Linked DNA regions of Methylobacillus flagellatus KT. The protein of the gene in region 1 interacts with the protein of each later gene in a pairwise test. Links are inferred from orthologs where the notes say so. Each region holds a gene or a part of one and is shown in the gene's direction. Other genes may lie near its edges. The genes, in order: topA and MFLA_RS08540.

Region 1 (8,720 bases):
ACGAACGCCGCCTGGATCAGCCGGCGCTTGTGGTGGCGCTTCTTATGCCAGGGATCGGGAAAGAATATGTGCACGCCGTCCAGGCTGGCGTCGGCGATCATATGCTGCAGCACTTCCACCGCATCGTGCTGGATGATGCGCAGGTTGTTCAGCTGCAATTCTCCAATCTGCTTGAGCAGGCTGCCTACCCCTGGCGTGTGCACTTCCACGCCGATAAAATCGCACTCCGGTTGGCTCTGGGCAATCTTGGCCGTGCTATCCCCCATGCCGAAGCCAATTTCCAGGACTTTAGGGCTCCCTTCTCGGCCGAATAGCGAATCCAGGTCCAGAATGACAGGGGCATAGGGCACCCCGAACACCGGCATCAGCTCGTCCAATGCGCGCTGCTGGGCGTGCGTCAGTCGGCCCTGGCGCAACACGAAGCTGCGGATCGGGCGTCTTGCAAGCTCCTCCTTGCCGATATTTTCATTGCCTGTCATCTCTTGAGCCATGCCGATTCAATCACTGAAAAAAACCGCGATTATAGGGTATGGGAACGGTCACCGCGAACAAAACCCGAAAGCGGCTGCACGTGCCGACCCAGCGCAATCACCTTGAACAGTTCACCCATTTCGGCAGGTGACAATAGCTTCTGCGCCGCGCTTGCCAGTGGCGCATACCGCATCAGGTCATGCGCCGGCACACGTGACATCAGCTCGGTAATCCCGCAATTGATCAGGAACTGCGCCTGCGTGCAATATCCCAGCAAATGGAGCCCGTTCCCAATGCCCGCTTCTGCCACGGCAGAAAAATCAACGTGGGCGGTCAAGTCCTGCAAGCCCGGGTACAGCAAGGGGTCTTGGTGGGCATAATGGCGATAGTGGCACATCAGGGTGCCCTGGTGACGTTGCGGGTGGTAGTACTCCGCCCGTGGGAACCCGTAGTCGATAAACAGCAGCACACCTTCCTGCAGGCACTGTGCCAGGCTTGCCACCAGCGCCCGCGCTGCAGGACTGGTCTCCGTCTGGTAGTATTCCGGCAATGCAAGCACTTCGATTCCACTGACCAGGCCGGCATCCACCAGGGGCCGGGACGCCAGCATCAAGTTCCCCTCCTGATTCAAAGCCACCCCCAGCTCCTGCCAACCTGCTTCTTCTTTCCGTACGAGATGTACAGGCACGGCATCAAGCACCTCGTTTGCAAGCACAACGCCTGTAAACGCCTCTGGCAAGCTGTCCAGCCACGCAACACGTGCATAGAGCGCGGGCGCCAGAACAGACTGCAGATATTGCTGCTGCACACTTCTCAACCCCGCACTCACTTCCAGGATCTCATATCGCTCGGGCAGCGCGTTGGCAAGCTGCAACTCCTCAAGCATGACAGCAGCCAGCTTGCCTCGCCCTGCGCCCAGCTCAAGAATACTGCCGCCAGTCTGCGTCAACACCGCCATTACCTGTCGCGCCAGGGTCTGGCCGAACAACGGCGTCATTTCCGGCGCTGTCACAAAGTCGCCAGCCACACCGAATTTCTGCGCGCCCGCACTGTAATAGCCCAGGCCAGGCGCATACAACGCCAGCTCCATATACCGGGCAAAACTGACCCACCCCCCTGCATCAACCACCTCTTGGCGAATGAGTGCGATCAGCTGTGCACTATGCTTGATAGCGTCTGCATCGGGGACAGGCAAGGCGGAGATATTCATGGTATTGGATTATAATGCCAAGTTATTCCTGAATTTTGACGCGATCTGGAACATTTGGTGGATGCATCCCTGGACAGCAAGGTGGTTTTGATTACTGGCGGTGCCAGGAGGGTGGGCGCGGCCATCTGCCGCCTGCTGCATGCTGAAGGCGCCAGCCTGATGATCCATTACCGCAGCTCGGACGATGAAGCGCGCACCTTGCAATCCGAGCTGAATCTGCAACGCCCTAACTCTGTCGCCATCATCCAGGGGGACTTGTTGCGGTTAAGCGTATTGCCCAAGCTGGTACAGGAGACCGTGCGCCACTTCGGCCGTCTGGACGCCCTTATCAATAACGCTTCCAGCTACTACCCCAGCGAGCTGGGCAGCATCACCGAAGACCAATGGGAAGACCTGATCGGCCCCAATCTCAAGGCACCATTGTTCCTGTCGCAGGCTGCCGCCCCCGAGCTCAAGAAAACGCACGGCACCATCATCAATATCACGGACACGCATGTAGAGCGCCCGAAAAAAGGATATATCGTTTACAGTGTTGCCAAAGCAGGTCTGGTGACACTGACCAAGTCATTGGCGCACGAATTGGCGCCGGAGGTCAGGGTCAACGCTGTCGCCCCCGGACCAGTGTTATGGCCTGAAAACAACCCGCAGTTCGACGAAGTATACCGCCAGCGCGTCATCTCCCAGACACTGCTGAAACGCATCGGCGAGGGTGACGATGTCGCCAAGGCGGTGCGCTTCCTGTTGCAGGACGCGCCTTTCATCACCGGACACGTGATCGCCGTCGATGGCGGACGTTCACTCAACCTTTAAATCATTCCATCATGATCAAACATTATCCCGACAATGCCTCCAACAGCTTCCTCAAATTGCGCAACAGCCTCATCAGCGCCACTGGCAAAGCTATAGGCGACTACAACATGATCGAAGACGGCGACACCATTCTCGTCTGCATGAGCGGCGGCAAGGACTCCTATACCATGCTCATGATGCTGCTGGCGTTGCAGGAGCGCGCACCCGTCAACTTCAAGCTGATCGCCATGAACCTGGACCAGAAACAGCCGGGCTTTCCAGCTCACATCCTGCCTGCCTATCTGGAACAACTGGGCGTCGATCATCGTATTGTCGAGGCCGACACCTACTCCATCGTCAAGGAGAAGATCCCAGAAGGCAAGACGACCTGCTCCCTTTGCTCACGGCTGCGCCGTGGCATCATCTACCGCACGGCACAAGAACTGGGCGCAAATAAAATCGCATTGGGTCATCATCGTGACGACATCGTGGAAACGCTGTTCCTCAATATGTTTTTTGGTGCCAAGATGAAAGCCATGCCACCCAAGCTTGCCACCAACAAGGGAGAGTTCCACGTGATCCGTCCGCTCGCCTATTGTGCCGAGAAGGACATCGCCAGTTATGCACGTGGGATGGACTTCCCCATCATTCCCTGCGACCTCTGCGGCTCCCAGGAGAATCTGCAACGACAGAAGGTCAAGGACATGCTGCAAGCCTGGGAGCGGGAGCAACCGGGCCGCGTCAACAATATCTTTCGCGCCATCTGCAATGTCGAACCCTCGCACCTCGCCGATACCGACCTCTATGATTTCAAGCACATGTCGCAGAGCAAGGCCGAGGATGAAGATCCGCTGTTCGGCGATATTGATAAAGAAAGCAATCCGGCCTTGAGCCTGGTTTCCAGCGAAGGTTTCCGCATCGAGTTCAAACGCAATATCGCCTGACAGCTCGTTCCACCCTTCAAGAAAAGATCAGCGGCAAGCATCTAAATTTACAGTGATTTCTTGTGCAGCGGGCGATTTACTCTTATCATCTGCCGCTCTGCATCCCACAAGTCATGTGTCCATGTCAAAACTGCTGATCGTCGAATCGCCATCCAAGGCCAAGACCCTGAAAAAATACCTGGGCAAGGATTTTGAGGTTTTGGCCTCATATGGGCACGTCCGTGACCTGGTTCCCAAGACCGGGGCCGTCGATCCGGATCATGACTTTGCCATGAAATATGAAGTGATCGACCGCAACGCACGCCATGTGGATGCCATTGCCAAGGCGGTCAAGACTGCCGATGCCATCTACCTCGCCACCGACCCGGACCGCGAAGGGGAAGCCATTTCCTGGCACATTGCCGAGATCCTCAAAAGCAAGAAACTGCTCAAAGACAAGCTGATCAAGCGCGTCGTGTTCCACGAAATCACCAAAAATGCCGTACAGAACGCGATCGAAGAACCACGTGACATTTCCATGCCGCTGGTCAATGCCCAGCAGGCACGTCGGGCACTGGATTACCTGGTTGGCTTCAACCTGTCGCCTTTGTTGTGGAAGAAGATTCGCCGTGGCTTGTCCGCCGGCCGCGTGCAAAGCCCGGCATTGCGCCTGATCGTCGAGCGCGAGCTTGAGATCGAGGCATTCAAGAGCCAGGAATACTGGACCATCCATCTGGAATCCGCCAAGCACCAGCATGTGTTCGATGCCAAGCTGGTGCAACTTGAAGGCAAGAAGGTAGAGCAGTTCACCATTACCAACCAAGCACAGCAACAGGAAGTCGTCGGCAAGCTGCTTGCCGTGAGTGCAGGCAAGACCACCGTCTCCCGCGTCGAGAAAAAACAGCGCAGCCGCAGCCCGGCCGCCCCATTCACGACATCCACCCTGCAGCAGGAAGCCGTGCGCAAGCTCGGCTTCACCACCAGCCGCACCATGCGGGTCGCCCAGCAATTGTACGAAGGTATCGACATCGGTAGTGGCACGATGGGCTTGATCACCTATATGCGTACCGACAGCTTCAGCCTAGCGACCGAGGCAGTCATGCAGATCCGCGACTATATCAAGCAGAATTTTGCCGCCGAATATCTGCCCAAGTCCCCGATCATGTACAAGACCAAGGCCAAGAACGCACAGGAGGCGCATGAAGCGATACGTCCGACCGACATCTCACGCACTCCGGCCAGCATGCGTGCGTTCCTCACTGACGAGCAGTTCAGGTTGTATGAGATGATCTGGAAGCGTGCACTGGCTTGCCAGATGACCCAGGCCAAATTCGATGCCGTCAGCATTGATCTCGCCGTTGGATCCGATGCCAACCTGTTCCGTGCCACAGGCCAGACACTGATATTTCCGGGTTTTATTGCGGTTTACATGGAGGGGGTGGACGACGAGGAAGAGGAAGGCGAAAGCAAGCTGCCGCACCTCGAAACCGGCGAAGTGCTCGCCGTGCAGAAAATATACGGGGATCAGCATTTCACAGAACCACCCCCGCGCTATTCCGAGGCCAGCCTGGTCAAGGCACTTGAGGAATATGGCATTGGACGCCCCTCGACTTATGCCAGCATCATTTCCACGCTGCAAGATCGCGAATATGTAGTGCTGGACAAGAAACGCTTCATCCCTACTGATGTTGGCCGCGTGGTAAACAAATTCCTTACCGAGCATTTTACCCGCTATGTGGACTACGGTTTTACCGCCAACCTGGAAAATGAGCTGGATGACATCGCGGAGGGTGAGCGCGAATGGATTCCCGTTCTCAATGAATTCTGGCAAGGCTTCAACAACCAAATTCATGAAAAAAGCAACGTGGAGCGCCCCGGCGTTGAAATGCTCGATGAGGCATGCCCCAAATGCGGCAAACCGTTGCAGTCCCGCTTGGGCCGCTTCGGAAAATTCATCGGCTGCTCGGGCTATCCCGAGTGCGACTATATCCGTAACCCGAACGCGAATGCCAACAACAATGAGCCTACGGTCATTGGGCAGGAACCCGAGAGCGGCAAGGACATCCTGCTGCTGAATGGTCCTTATGGTCCCTACCTGCAGATCGGCCTGCCCGAGGCAGACAGCAAGAAGAAACCCAAGCGCGTCAGCATCCCCAAGGAAATCCCTGTTTCCAGCCTGGATATGGAAACGGCGCTCAAGCTCATTGCATTGCCGCGTGACTTGGGCCAGCATCCCGAAACGGGCAAGAAAGTGGTCGCCAATATCGGACGCTTTGGGCCTTACGTCAACCACGATGGCAAGTTCAAGTCTATTCCCAAGAGCGAGAGTGTTTTCGATATTGACCTGGCACGTGCTATCGAACTGCTGGCGCAGGCCAATGCCGGCGCAGCGCCCATCAAGGAGCTGGGCAACCACCCGGACGGCACGGGTAATATTGCCATCTATGCTGGACGCTTCGGCCCTTATGTGCAACACGGCAAGTTGCGCGCCACCTTGCCCAAGGGCCAGGAACCGGAAACCCTGACCATGGAGCAGGCCCTGGAGCTGCTATCAGCCAAGGCGGCAAAAGATGCTCCGGCCAAGAAGGCCAAGACTACTACTGCGAAAAAGACAAGCAGCACCAAGAAGGCGGCTACAACGACTCGCAGGAAAAAAGCATCGGCGGGCGAGAGCGAATAGCCTCCTCAATACGCTATCCATCTCACAGCCCATCACGCACCAATAGGGCCTGAATAAATAAAAAGCGGCCAAGGCCGCTTTTTATTTATTCAGGAATCGCCACATCAGCTTGCATCGCGATGGTTATTGCTACTTTCTATCCACTTGCGGATTTTCTGTGCGTCGCCTACCCGGGCATTCTTGCTGAATGAATCCAGCAGCACAATGATCAGGGGCTGGCCACCAACCTCCGCCTGCATCACCAGACAGCGGCCAGCCTCATTGATGTAGCCGGTCTTGGACAAGCCGATCACCCAGTCGCTGTTGCGTACCAGTACATTGCTATTCACATAATGCAATGGCGCGCGCGCGCCATTGACTGGCACGGCATAGGCGGTAGTGGTCGATACATGGCGGATCTCGGGATATTGGTATGCAGCGCGCACCATCTTGACCAGATCCTCAGCAGTGGAAACATTTGCGCTATTCAACCCGGTCGGGTCGGCAAAACGCGAATGCAGCATGCCCAATTGCAGGGCCTTGGCATTCATCGCAGCGACAAATGCATTGAGCCCCCCCGGATAATGACGGCCCAGCGCTGAAGCTGCTCGGTTTTCTGAGGCCATCAAGGCAAGCTGCAGCATTTCTGCCCTTGTCAGGGTCGCCCCGATCGGCATCCGCGAGCCGGTTCCCTTGAGGGTGTCAATGTCTTCCCGCGTGATTCTCAGCTTTTCATTCATATCCTGCTGGGCATCCAGCACCACCATTGCCGTCATCAGCTTGGTCAGAGAAGCAATCGGCGCAGCGATATCTGTTCCCTTGGCAAACAAAACCTCGCCGGACTCCTGATTCACGATCATGGCCTTGCTGGAAGCCAGCTTTAAGCCCGCATCCTCATCCTTGAACACGCTAGGGCTGGCTGTGGCAACAGCACTGTTGGAACGTATGGTACTGATGATCCTGCCGCTGGCTTCATTTTTCTTTGCTACCGCCGCTTTCTTATTGGCAACGGTTTTGTTACTCGCCTTGGTTTTGCTGGCTGCAGATTTCTGCGGCTTTTTCTCCGCTGCACAGGCCAAGACCGGCGGCATACACAATGCCAGCATGGTCAGCCATAATGTGATGATACGCTTCATGTCACACCCGCCCCGTCAATGATCGAAAAAATAATATCCAAAAAGATTTGATTTGTCATTAACATAGCAACGGAAGTTTATATATTTTCTTAATAGAAGAAAGATAAAAAAATCTGCCTCTGTATCGGTTTCACTGGTTTATGAGAAAATATGCCGACATCATTCCCCTGAGCTTTTCATGAATATTCCTGAAAACCTGCAATACACTGCCGAACATCTGTGGGTACGTCCAGACGAGAACGGCCATTGGCTCGCCGGCATTACCGACCATGCCCAGGATTTGCTGGGCGATATCGTATATGTCGAGGCCCCTAAGCCGGGAACCCGCCTATCCGCAGGCCAGCCTTGCGGACTGGTAGAATCTGTCAAGACCGGTTCCGACCTGCATGCCCCTCTCGATGGTACCGTAACCGCCATCAATGAAGCCCTGCAAATTACACCGGAAGAGATCAACGACAGGCCTTACGATGCCTGGATTTTTTCCTTCGAGCCTGAGCATGCACCTACGGGACTGCTAAGTGCAGCTGAATACAGAGCACTGCTGGGCTAATCCTTTTTCAACACCTGGAGCACGCGCTCCCTGAAACTATCAGCCAATACACGCTCGACCTCGGCACTGAGCCTGGGAGTCAATGCTTGCATTTCCTTTGCCAAGGCCTCCTGAATGGCCTGGGCAATCACCGGCTGCATATCGGCAATCACTGCCTCAGCCAGTTCTCGACGCGCCAGCAGCAATGGCGGATGCTCCGTTTCCTGCTCGCTCGAAACATCTCTAGGATGCTCCACGTCCTCATCCGCTGGCAAGAACTTGATGCCTGGCACCTGAGATGCCGTCTTTCCTTCAGAGGGAGAAGGTAACACCTCGGGCGTATCCCCCAGGCTTGCAGGCACATCATCGGCATGATAAGACGCCAGCAGCTGCTCAACCGCGATAGCACTGAGTGCACCGCCTCCCTCATAAAACTCCGTCAATATGGGAATGTCATCCTCGGTTGCCTGCCCGGATGTCGGCGTTGCTACATTGCTCAGCGCGTTAATGCGGCGCAGCACCAGCGCCAGTTCATCTTGAGGTTGATCGCTCATCGGACCCTCCTTTCATCAAGGCAGCGCCACTCGCATCGAATGTCCTGAGCTCATAGCCGCGGTCACGATAGAACCGATACCGCTCACGCGCCGCCGCACGATCCTCTTCCTCCAACCCGACAATCTCGATCAGTCGCCTGAACCGGCTGAAGAATGGTGGATATTGGCTATCAAGATTGATCAGGATATCGTCATGAGGCAACGGTTCATGACGCCAATCTATAATAACGGGCGTTTCTGCCGCACGGGGATGCGTGGCATGACAGTGCGGCAGGAAGCCGGTCGGCGGACTGCTCCATAGAAATGAGCCCAGCTGCTCTGCAGCCTGCTGGGTAGAGGCCAGCACCATCAGCCTGCGCCCCCGTTGCACGGCACGGCTGCTGAGACTGGCGACATGGGCGGCCTTGTTGGGCACATTGAAAAAGAAATCAACCCGGGTCATGCGGTCC
Region 2 (8,270 bases), 1.5 Mb from region 1 along the record:
GCGCCAGTCAAGATGGTGGCCGTCACCTGGGTTGAGCCGGTGAAGCGCCCGGTGCTGATGATCCCTTGCTCAACTTCCCGCACCTTGTTGCGCATCAGGATGCTGCGAACCAACAGGGCGCATGCCGTCAGGATCAATGCGATGCCTAGGGCATAAGTGATCAGCCCGCTGATTTCCTTGCCTATCGCCATCAGGTGCTTGATGACGTAAATAGTGACCACCGATACCGGCAGGCTGCCAGCCGACAACAGGCCGACGACCTTCCAGTCGACAGACTTATGCGTGCCGTGGTGCACCCATACGCCACCTGTCTTGGTTAGTGCAGCAAACAGCAAATCGGTTCCAACTGCGACCACTGGCTTGAAACCAAACAGGAATACCAGTAGAGGCGTCATCAATGAGCCGCCTCCCACTCCGGTAATGCCTACAAGAAAACCTACGGCAAAGCCGGAGAGAATGTATCCTATGTCCATGAGTTGATTGTTGTTTTTATCTGGGACGTCTGGTTGTCCAGTTAAAAAACCATGCCAGAAAAAGCCTTGCATTATAACAGGTTAATTAATATTTTTAATAGTTATGTTATTCTATGCATATGTGATTTTGTTATAAAACCAAGGCTGGGGATAACACATGAAAATACATCAATTGCGGTATATCCGTGAGGTCGCCCGTCAGGGCTTGAGTGTATCTCTTGCGGCTGATGCCTTGCACACTTCGCAGCCGGGTGTAAGCAAGCAGATCCAGCTGCTTGAGGACGAGCTCAACCTGCAGATATTCAAGCGCAATGGCAAGAGGCTGATCGGTGTCACTGAGCCGGGCAAGATTATACTGCAGTTGGCCGAGCGCGTCATGATCGAGATGGACAACATCAAGCGTGTCGGCGACGAGTTTTCTCATGAGGACTCGGGTACCCTGACCATTGCCACTACCCATACCCAGGCGCGTTACCGTTTGCCTGCGGCGGTAAAAGAGTTCATGCAGCGCTACCCCAAGGTCAAGCTGACCATCCATCAGGGCAATCCCACTCAGGTGGCCGAGCAGGTGCAGAAAGGCGAAGCGGATATCGGGATTGCGACGGAGTCCATCAGCAGTTATTCCGATCTGCTTTGCCTGCCTTGCTACCAATGGAACCGTTGCATCGTAATGCCGCAAGGCCACCCCTTGTTGGCGGAGCAACCCATCACACTGGAGAAAATCACGCGCTATCCCTTGATCACGTATGATTTTGCTTTTACCGGCGGCTCGTTGGTCAGCAAGGTTTTCGAGAAGGCCGGCCTGAACCCCAACGTGGTACTGACCGCAATCGATGCGGATGTGATCAAGACCTACGTCAATCTCGGGCTTGGTGTGGGCCTGGTTGCCAACATGGCCTATGACCCACAGCGTGATAGCCACTTGGCCATGCTGGATGTGAGCGATCTATTCCCGCCCAGCACAACTTATATCGGCTTGCGGCGCGACGCTTACCTGCGTGGGTATGCTTATGCTTTCATTGAGTTGTTGGCGCCGCATTACCCCCGCAAGGCAGTGGAGGCTGAGCTCAAGATTGGTTACAGCGCGCCGGAGTGATGGGCTGCAATGCGTTGTCGCTGGGTATTTCTGGTATTGTTGAGCCTCTGGTTCAATAGCGCAATTTTCGAGGTTGTATGACACCGACTCCTTTAGCCAAAAGCGCGGATTTCCTTTATCTACTCCCCAAAATGGCCAATCGTCATGGATTGGTCGCTGGCGCCACGGGAACAGGAAAGACAGTCACGCTGCAGAGCATTGCTGAAAGCTTTTCGCGTATGGGTGTGCCAGTATTCATGGCCGATGTCAAAGGCGACCTGGCCGGCATCAGTCAGGTTGGCGGCGGCAATGCCAGGATCGATGCGCGCGTTGCCCAGCTGGGCCTGACCGATTTTAGTTTTGCTGCTTGTCCCGTCACCTTCTGGGATGTCTTTGGCAAGCAGGGCCACCCGATCAGGACAACTATCGCCGAGATGGGGCCATTGTTGCTCGGGCGCATGCTCAACCTCAATGATGTGCAATCTGGCGTATTGACCGCCGTGTTCAAGATTGCCGATGACCATGGTTGGCTGCTGCTTGATCTCAAGGATCTGCGTGCGATGATTCAGCACGCTGCCGAAAATTCCACTCAATATAGCGCTCAGTATGGCAACATCTCCAGCGCCAGCGTAGGAGCGATCCAGCGCGCCTTGCTGCAGCTCGAGCATGAGGGGGCCGACCAGCTTTTCGGTGAGCCGGCCTTGAATCTGGACGATATGATGCAGACCGATCAAAAGGGCTGGGGTGTGGTGAATGTGCTGGCAGCCGATACTCTTTATCACTCCCCGAGAGTCTATGCGACCTTGCTGCTGTGGCTGTTGTCCGAACTGTTCGAGAAACTGCCGGAAGTCGGGGATCTGGACAAGCCAAAGCTGGCATTCTTCTTTGATGAGGCGCACCTGCTGTTCAATGACGCGCCGAAGTCCCTGCTCGACAAGATCGAGCAGGTCGTGAGATTGATTCGCTCCAAAGGTGTGGGCGTATATTTCGTTAGCCAGAACCCGCTCGATATTCCCGATGTCGTGCTCGGCCAATTGGGCAACCGCGTGCAGCACGCACTGCGTGCATTTACGCCACGAGATCAGAAAGCAGTCAAGGCGGCGGCCGAAACTTTCCGTGCTAACCCTGCAGTCAATGTCGGTGAGGTCATCACGGAACTTGCCGTAGGGGAGGCCTTGGTGTCATTCCTCGATGAGCAGGGCCGCCCAGCACCCGTGGAACGCGCATCCATCTGTCCACCTGGGAGTCGTATCGGTCCGGTCAGCGCTGCCGAGCGCGAGCAGCTGATCAAAAATTCCGTCATCTATGGACATTATGAAAACAGCATAGACCGGGAATCGGCCTATGAAATCCTCAAGGGCCGGGCAACAGAAGTGCCTGTCGAGCAAGATGAAGCCGACGACAACAGTTTTGATTGGGGGGACTTGTTCGGCGGCGGTGCAGGAGCGCAAGGCAAGGGCAAGAAGTCGACCAGCCGTCAAGGTGTACTGGAAACTGCTGCCAAAAGCGCTGCGCGTGCAATTGGCTCTGAATTGGGGCGGCAGGTATTGCGCGGAGTGCTGGGCTCCATTCTCGGGGGTAAGCGCCGCAAGTAGCCCGTGAAATCAAGTGCTCAGTGGTAAAGGTCGGATAGTTTGCAGATTATCGTACAGCCAGGTCAGGCAGAACAGACCATCAACAAATCCCGTTTTGTTGCAATCGCGGAATATTGTGCGGATGAGCGTGCCGTCAGCATGGCATTGCGTCGCCTGGCAGCAGCTCACCAGAGCGCGCATCATCTCGCCTATGCATTCCGCCTCAAGACCCCCCAAGGCATTGTGCAGCGCTTCAGCGATGCGGGCGAACCATCTGGTACGGCGGGCAAGCCGGTGCTGCAATTCCTCGAAGGCCGAGACCTTATCAATGTCTGCGTCGGCGTGATTCGTTATTACGGCGGCATCAACCTCGGCACCGGCGGCCTTGTCCGCGCTTATGGCGGCACGGCGAAAATGGCGCTTGATGCTGCGGAAACCGGACCTTTTGTCGAAATGCAGAAGATCCGCATCGAGCTTGATTACAAGCAACTGGATATGTTCATGCGGGAAATCGCCAAAATGAATGGCGAAATCCTCGACAAGGCATTTGGGGAGTTTGTTACCGTGATTGCCACGGTGCCAGCGAGCGAGATTCCGGGGTTGCAGCAGAAATACGGGTAGTTGTGGTGTCTAGAATGTCAACCTGCCACCTGGGGCAGGTTTGTTGATACTGTGCGCTACGTCAACTTGTATTGTCAGAGAAAATTTCTGCGAGGACAGCTATGTATGTCTCCCCAAGGCCAACTGTTACCGCTCTTGAGGTTGCGGCAGAAATAACGCCACCGGCAATAGTTCCGACGCCAGGGAGGAACGTTCATACGTTAATGACTATGGTTCTACCGATGAATGTAGACCCTCCTGCGCAAATAGCAGATGTAATCAAAAAGCTCAATTTGCTTTTAATAGATCAAGCCCAAAGACGGAAGTGATGCCAGTCATCATTCCAATCTGAATTGAAGCCACTATTTCAGCGACGCAGAATGAGATAGGGTTTGCACCAGCTGCGGCAGTGGCAATTGCTGCTCCAACTACAATTTTATGTGCTTGTCCTTTCGTCTAGGCTAGGATTGGTCTTCTGCGCTGCAGCTAAAGCCCTCCGCTTTCTCTCTGAGATAACCTCAGGGGTTAGCTCTATCAGGCAGGCTCTCAAGCCCCATTGGCTTTAATACATATCCATCATCTAATTCTTCTGGAATAGTTCTAACGCGAATTACATTTTTTGACTCTGGAATTAAGCTAAGAACTTCGTTCTTGAACCCATTCTCACTTCTGGCCTTGGTTATTACAGTCATTGGCGGGGCATGCTTTGAAAGCATGTTGTGCAGGTCAGTCCCAACAAAAAAGGGCTTTATCCATGAAATAACCCCGCATATTAGGTTGAATATACGGGGCTTTCATCGGATGTATGCCAATAAAGTCAGGCGAGGCAAGCTTACTGTGCGGGCGCAGGCTCCGCGACAAAAATCTCCACGCGGCGGTTCTTGGCACGGTTGGCTGGCGTGTCGTTGCTGACCAGCGGTTCGCGGGAGCCGCGGCCGTCGATGGTGAAGCGGCTGGCGGCGATACCGCGCGCGATGAGGTAGTCACGGGTGTTAGCCGCGCGGTTCACGGACAGTGGATTGTTGATGGCGTCAGAGCCAGTATTGTCAGTGTGGCCGATGATGGTGACCAGGGTGTTGGGGTTGTTCTTCAGGGTAGTGGCGAAGTTGTCCAGCACGACCCGGAAGTTGGGTTCGATATCGGCCTTGCCGGAAGCGAAGGAGATGTCGCTGGGAATGCTCAGCTTGAGTTGGTTGTCTTCGGTCTGGCTGACTTCGACACCGGTATCCTTGGTGGCTTCTTCCATCTGGCGTTTCTGCTCTTCCATGCGCTTGGACCAGACGTTACCGGCAAGGGCGCCTGCACCTGCGCCTACTGCAGCGCCGATGGCGGCACCTTTACCTTTGCCGGCAATGGCGCCGACGACAGCACCCGCGCCCGCACCGATGGCAGCGCCTTTCTGGGTTCCTGACATGTTGGCACAGCCGCTCATGGCCAGAGTTGCGATCAAGGTGGTGATGGTGATATTGGTTTTCATGGTGTTCCTTTTTTATATGTTGTCTTCAAGCATATGGCTGCCCTGCTGGATGGCCGGGCAGCGATGATTTGAGCAGCTTAGATGCCACTGGGTTCATGACAAAGCAGATTGACAATTGTTGATGTTCTGGCATGAAAAAGCCCGGCCAGTGGATGGCACGGGCTTTGGTGATGTAGCTGAGTTGGTTACTGGTTGAAGACCAGGATTTCGCCCTTGCCGTCGTTGGCGATGTCGCCGGCATAGCGTTGCACGCGGTTCTGGTTGAGCGTGGCAAACTTGCTCGGCAGGTCGCGGAACGATTTGAACATCAGGCTGAGGTAGGGCAGGGTGTGGGTGCCGCAGTCCTGCAAGGTGGCATGCAGCTTGGGTTCCTGCTTCAGCAGCAGGGTGCCGCGGCGCATGCCGTAGCCTACGTATTCGCCGACACTGCCTAGTACGCCGATGGTGCCAGCCAGCATACGCGAGGCGAGATATGCGCCGGCATTGCCCTCGATGAGGATGATGCCGCGACGCATCTGGTCGCCTGCGCGCTCGCCGACATTGCCGCTGATGAGTACCATGCCGCCCTTCATGCCCTTGCGGTCGCCGGGTAGTGCTGCGGCGAGAAAGTCGCCGACATTGCCCTTGACCTCGATCAGCCCACCCGCCAGGCCACTGGCAAGGAATGCGTCGGCATCACCGTTGAGCACAATGTGGCCGTTACGCATCTGCAGGCCGAGATAGGAACCGGCACCACCGTTGACAGTGATGCGGCCTGATTTCATCTGGCTGCCGATGAAGTCCAGCTTGCCATTGGCGTTGTTGAAAACGATGTCTGCGGCATCGTCGCCCGAAATATCGAACAAGCTGTCCGCGCGTAATTTCTCGCGGCCGCTATCCAGCAGGATGGCACCGATGTCTGTCAGGCTCTTGCCTGCCAGGTTGTCAGGGATGAGCGGGGACAGGTCGACCCGTTGCTGTAATGTTGTGTTGAGAGTGAAGGTCAAAGCGCTCATGCCATGATCTCCCTTAGTTTGAAGTGATAGGGTCCGAGTTTGCCTCCGTAGTTGCCGGCGGAAATGCGCTTGATGCCATTCTTGGCGCCGAGCTCGCATGCGGCGGCGATGCCTGCGCGCATGGCAACACGAATGTCGGGGTCGGTAAGGCCGTCGATCACGATTTCCATCACCGATTCGATCTCGGGCGAAAGCTCGGTCTTGGTGATGCCCTTGAGTGTGGGGCAGAAGGCATCGTTGGTCGACGCGATCAATGCCTTGTACTTGGAGCCGACCTTGGAGCCGGAACGCACGACGCCACCTGGGAACGGCATGATGACATTGGGAATTTTGCTCATGGCATCGATTGCGGCTTCGCATGCGGCGAGCGCCTGCGGCTGGGATTCCGCCAGAATCAGGAAATTGCCGCCGCCGACAGAGCGGATCATGCCTGTGGTTTCCTCAGTGAGGAACTCGCCGTCCATGACCGGTACGCGCCAGTAGCGCTTGCCATTGAATACCTTGGAAATCTGGAAGCCGTCGCCAAAAAAGCGCAGGTTCTTGCCGAGGTTGATCCTGGTGATCTCTGGATAGCCTTCGTCAATGCCCGAGAATGCTGCCGCAGTGGGACAGGTCAGCACACATTGGCCCATACGGGTTTCGAGTTGCTTGATCAATACCGCGCTGCTCATGGCAAACATGAGGATGGAGACACCCGGGCGGCCATCCGGTGTTTCTTCCGGGGTGAGCTCACGCTCGATGCCCGCTTCCACGCCGCAGGCAATCACCGAGGTAGCGAAGCCGGTCATGGCGCGCGCTGCGTTGTAGGCCCAGCGCAGATTCTGCGCGGTGATGATGACACGGGTGCCGCGCATGCCGAAGGCTTCGGCAAAGGTGTCGTCTATGGTTACGCCGTTGATAATCATTATGCTGTCTTCTCCCTGCGACCCTTGGCTTCCTGAACAATGACCTTGCCGCGGCCGCCGTCTTCAAGCTCGGCGGCGTTGACCTTGTAATTTTCCATGTTCATGGTGTGATAGCGGTCGAAATATTGCTTGAGATCCTTTTCAATGCTGCGATCGAAATCCGGCTTGACCGTATGCGTACTGCCCCAGGTGACTTTAACTACCTGGCCATCCTTGACCACTAGTTCGCCATCCTTGAACACATAGTCAGGCTTGGAGAACATGGCTTCGCGATCCGGATTGTCGGTGTAGACCGTAATGTCGGCGGCGCCGCCAGCGCCGAGATGGCCGCGGTCGTGCAGACCGACCAGTTTGGCCGCGCCGGCGCGCGTCATGATGGCGATTTCATAAAGGCTGTATTCGCGATCGATCGAGGTCAGCGTGCTCATGGCCTGGGCATCCAGGTTAAGCTTGGCGAACATGTCGTTGCGGAAACTCTTGTCCATCAGCAGGCGGATCAGGTGCGGATAGCTGGTGAAAGGTGCGCCGTTCGGGTGATCGGTGGTAAGGAAGATGCGCCATGGGTCTTCCGTCAGCAGGAAGATTTCCAGGCCGATCGCCCATTGCAATGCGTTGACGAAGTTCTTGTCCTTGTACTTGAACGGTACGACGCCGCAACCGGAGTCGCATTCGATATCCATGAGTACGGCCTTGTTCGGGTGTGCGTGACCGGCGTTGGCATACTGGCGCATGGTGTCGCCGGAAGCGGTGACGGTCTGGCCGAACAGGATCTGCCCGACGTCGGCGGAGACGTTCTTGTGCTTATTCAATGCCTCAGCAACTGCTGCTGCGCCCGAGGAGAACTTGCGGTCGCCCTCGGTGCCGTAGCTGTGGAACTGGATATGAGTAAGGTGGACTGGGTAGCCTTCCACGGCGCCCATGGTCTTGAGCGTGGTTTCGACGTTGCCGGGTACGCCGAGGTTGTTGCCGTGCACATGCAGCGGGTGGGCAATGCCCAGTTCGTAGACGGCGCGCGTCAGGGCCTGCAGCACTTCGCGTGGTGTTACCTGGTAATGCACGTTCTGTTCATCCAGATTCAATGCACGCTGGTTGAACTTGAAGGCGTTGATGCCGCCGGGATTGACCACCTTGATGCCGATGGCCTGTGTGGCATGAAGTATCCAGGCAACGT

Evidence for each region.
Region 2: the proteins of topA (region 1) and MFLA_RS08540 interact in binary tests that used the Escherichia coli proteins (3 or more experiments, as listed by UniProt). The link is inferred for Methylobacillus flagellatus KT from one-to-one orthologs.

What each region holds. Positions count from the first base shown.
Region 1 is NC_007947.1:234,735-243,454, reverse strand. Bases 3,158-6,304 are described here. They hold topA (type I DNA topoisomerase), read left to right. Parts: upstream 3,158-3,535; coding sequence 3,536-6,073; downstream 6,074-6,304. Other genes in these bases: pbpG (D-alanyl-D-alanine endopeptidase), read right to left, coding at 6,178-6,304; ttcA (tRNA 2-thiocytidine(32) synthetase TtcA), read left to right, coding at 3,158-3,414. Outside these bases: tRNA (guanosine(46)-N7)-methyltransferase TrmB, read right to left, coding at 1-491; MFLA_RS01185 (class I SAM-dependent methyltransferase), read right to left, coding at 521-1,681; MFLA_RS01180 (pteridine reductase), read left to right, coding at 1,739-2,491; more of ttcA, read left to right, coding at 2,503-3,157; more of pbpG, read right to left, coding at 6,305-7,188; glycine cleavage system protein GcvH, read left to right, coding at 7,367-7,738; MFLA_RS01155 (hypothetical protein), read right to left, coding at 7,735-8,271; MFLA_RS01150 (DNA polymerase III subunit chi), read right to left, coding at 8,249-8,713; MFLA_RS01145 (leucyl aminopeptidase), read right to left, coding at 8,720-8,720. UniProt on the Escherichia coli protein: Releases the supercoiling and torsional tension of DNA, which is introduced during the DNA replication and transcription, by transiently cleaving and rejoining one strand of the DNA duplex.
Region 2 is NC_007947.1:1,778,529-1,786,798, reverse strand. What follows is about bases 2,266-4,962. They hold MFLA_RS08540 (IMPACT family protein), read left to right. Parts: upstream 2,266-3,182; coding sequence 3,183-3,743; downstream 3,744-4,962. Other genes in these bases: MFLA_RS08535 (OmpA family protein), read right to left, coding at 4,555-4,962; MFLA_RS08545 (helicase HerA-like domain-containing protein), read left to right, coding at 2,266-3,143. Outside these bases: MFLA_RS08555 (sulfite exporter TauE/SafE family protein), read right to left, coding at 1-473; MFLA_RS08550 (CysB family HTH-type transcriptional regulator), read left to right, coding at 631-1,569; more of MFLA_RS08545, read left to right, coding at 1,647-2,265; more of MFLA_RS08535, read right to left, coding at 4,963-5,199; MFLA_RS08530 (formylmethanofuran dehydrogenase subunit C), read right to left, coding at 5,385-6,194; fhcD (formylmethanofuran--tetrahydromethanopterin N-formyltransferase), read right to left, coding at 6,191-7,099; MFLA_RS08520 (formylmethanofuran dehydrogenase subunit A), read right to left, coding at 7,099-8,270.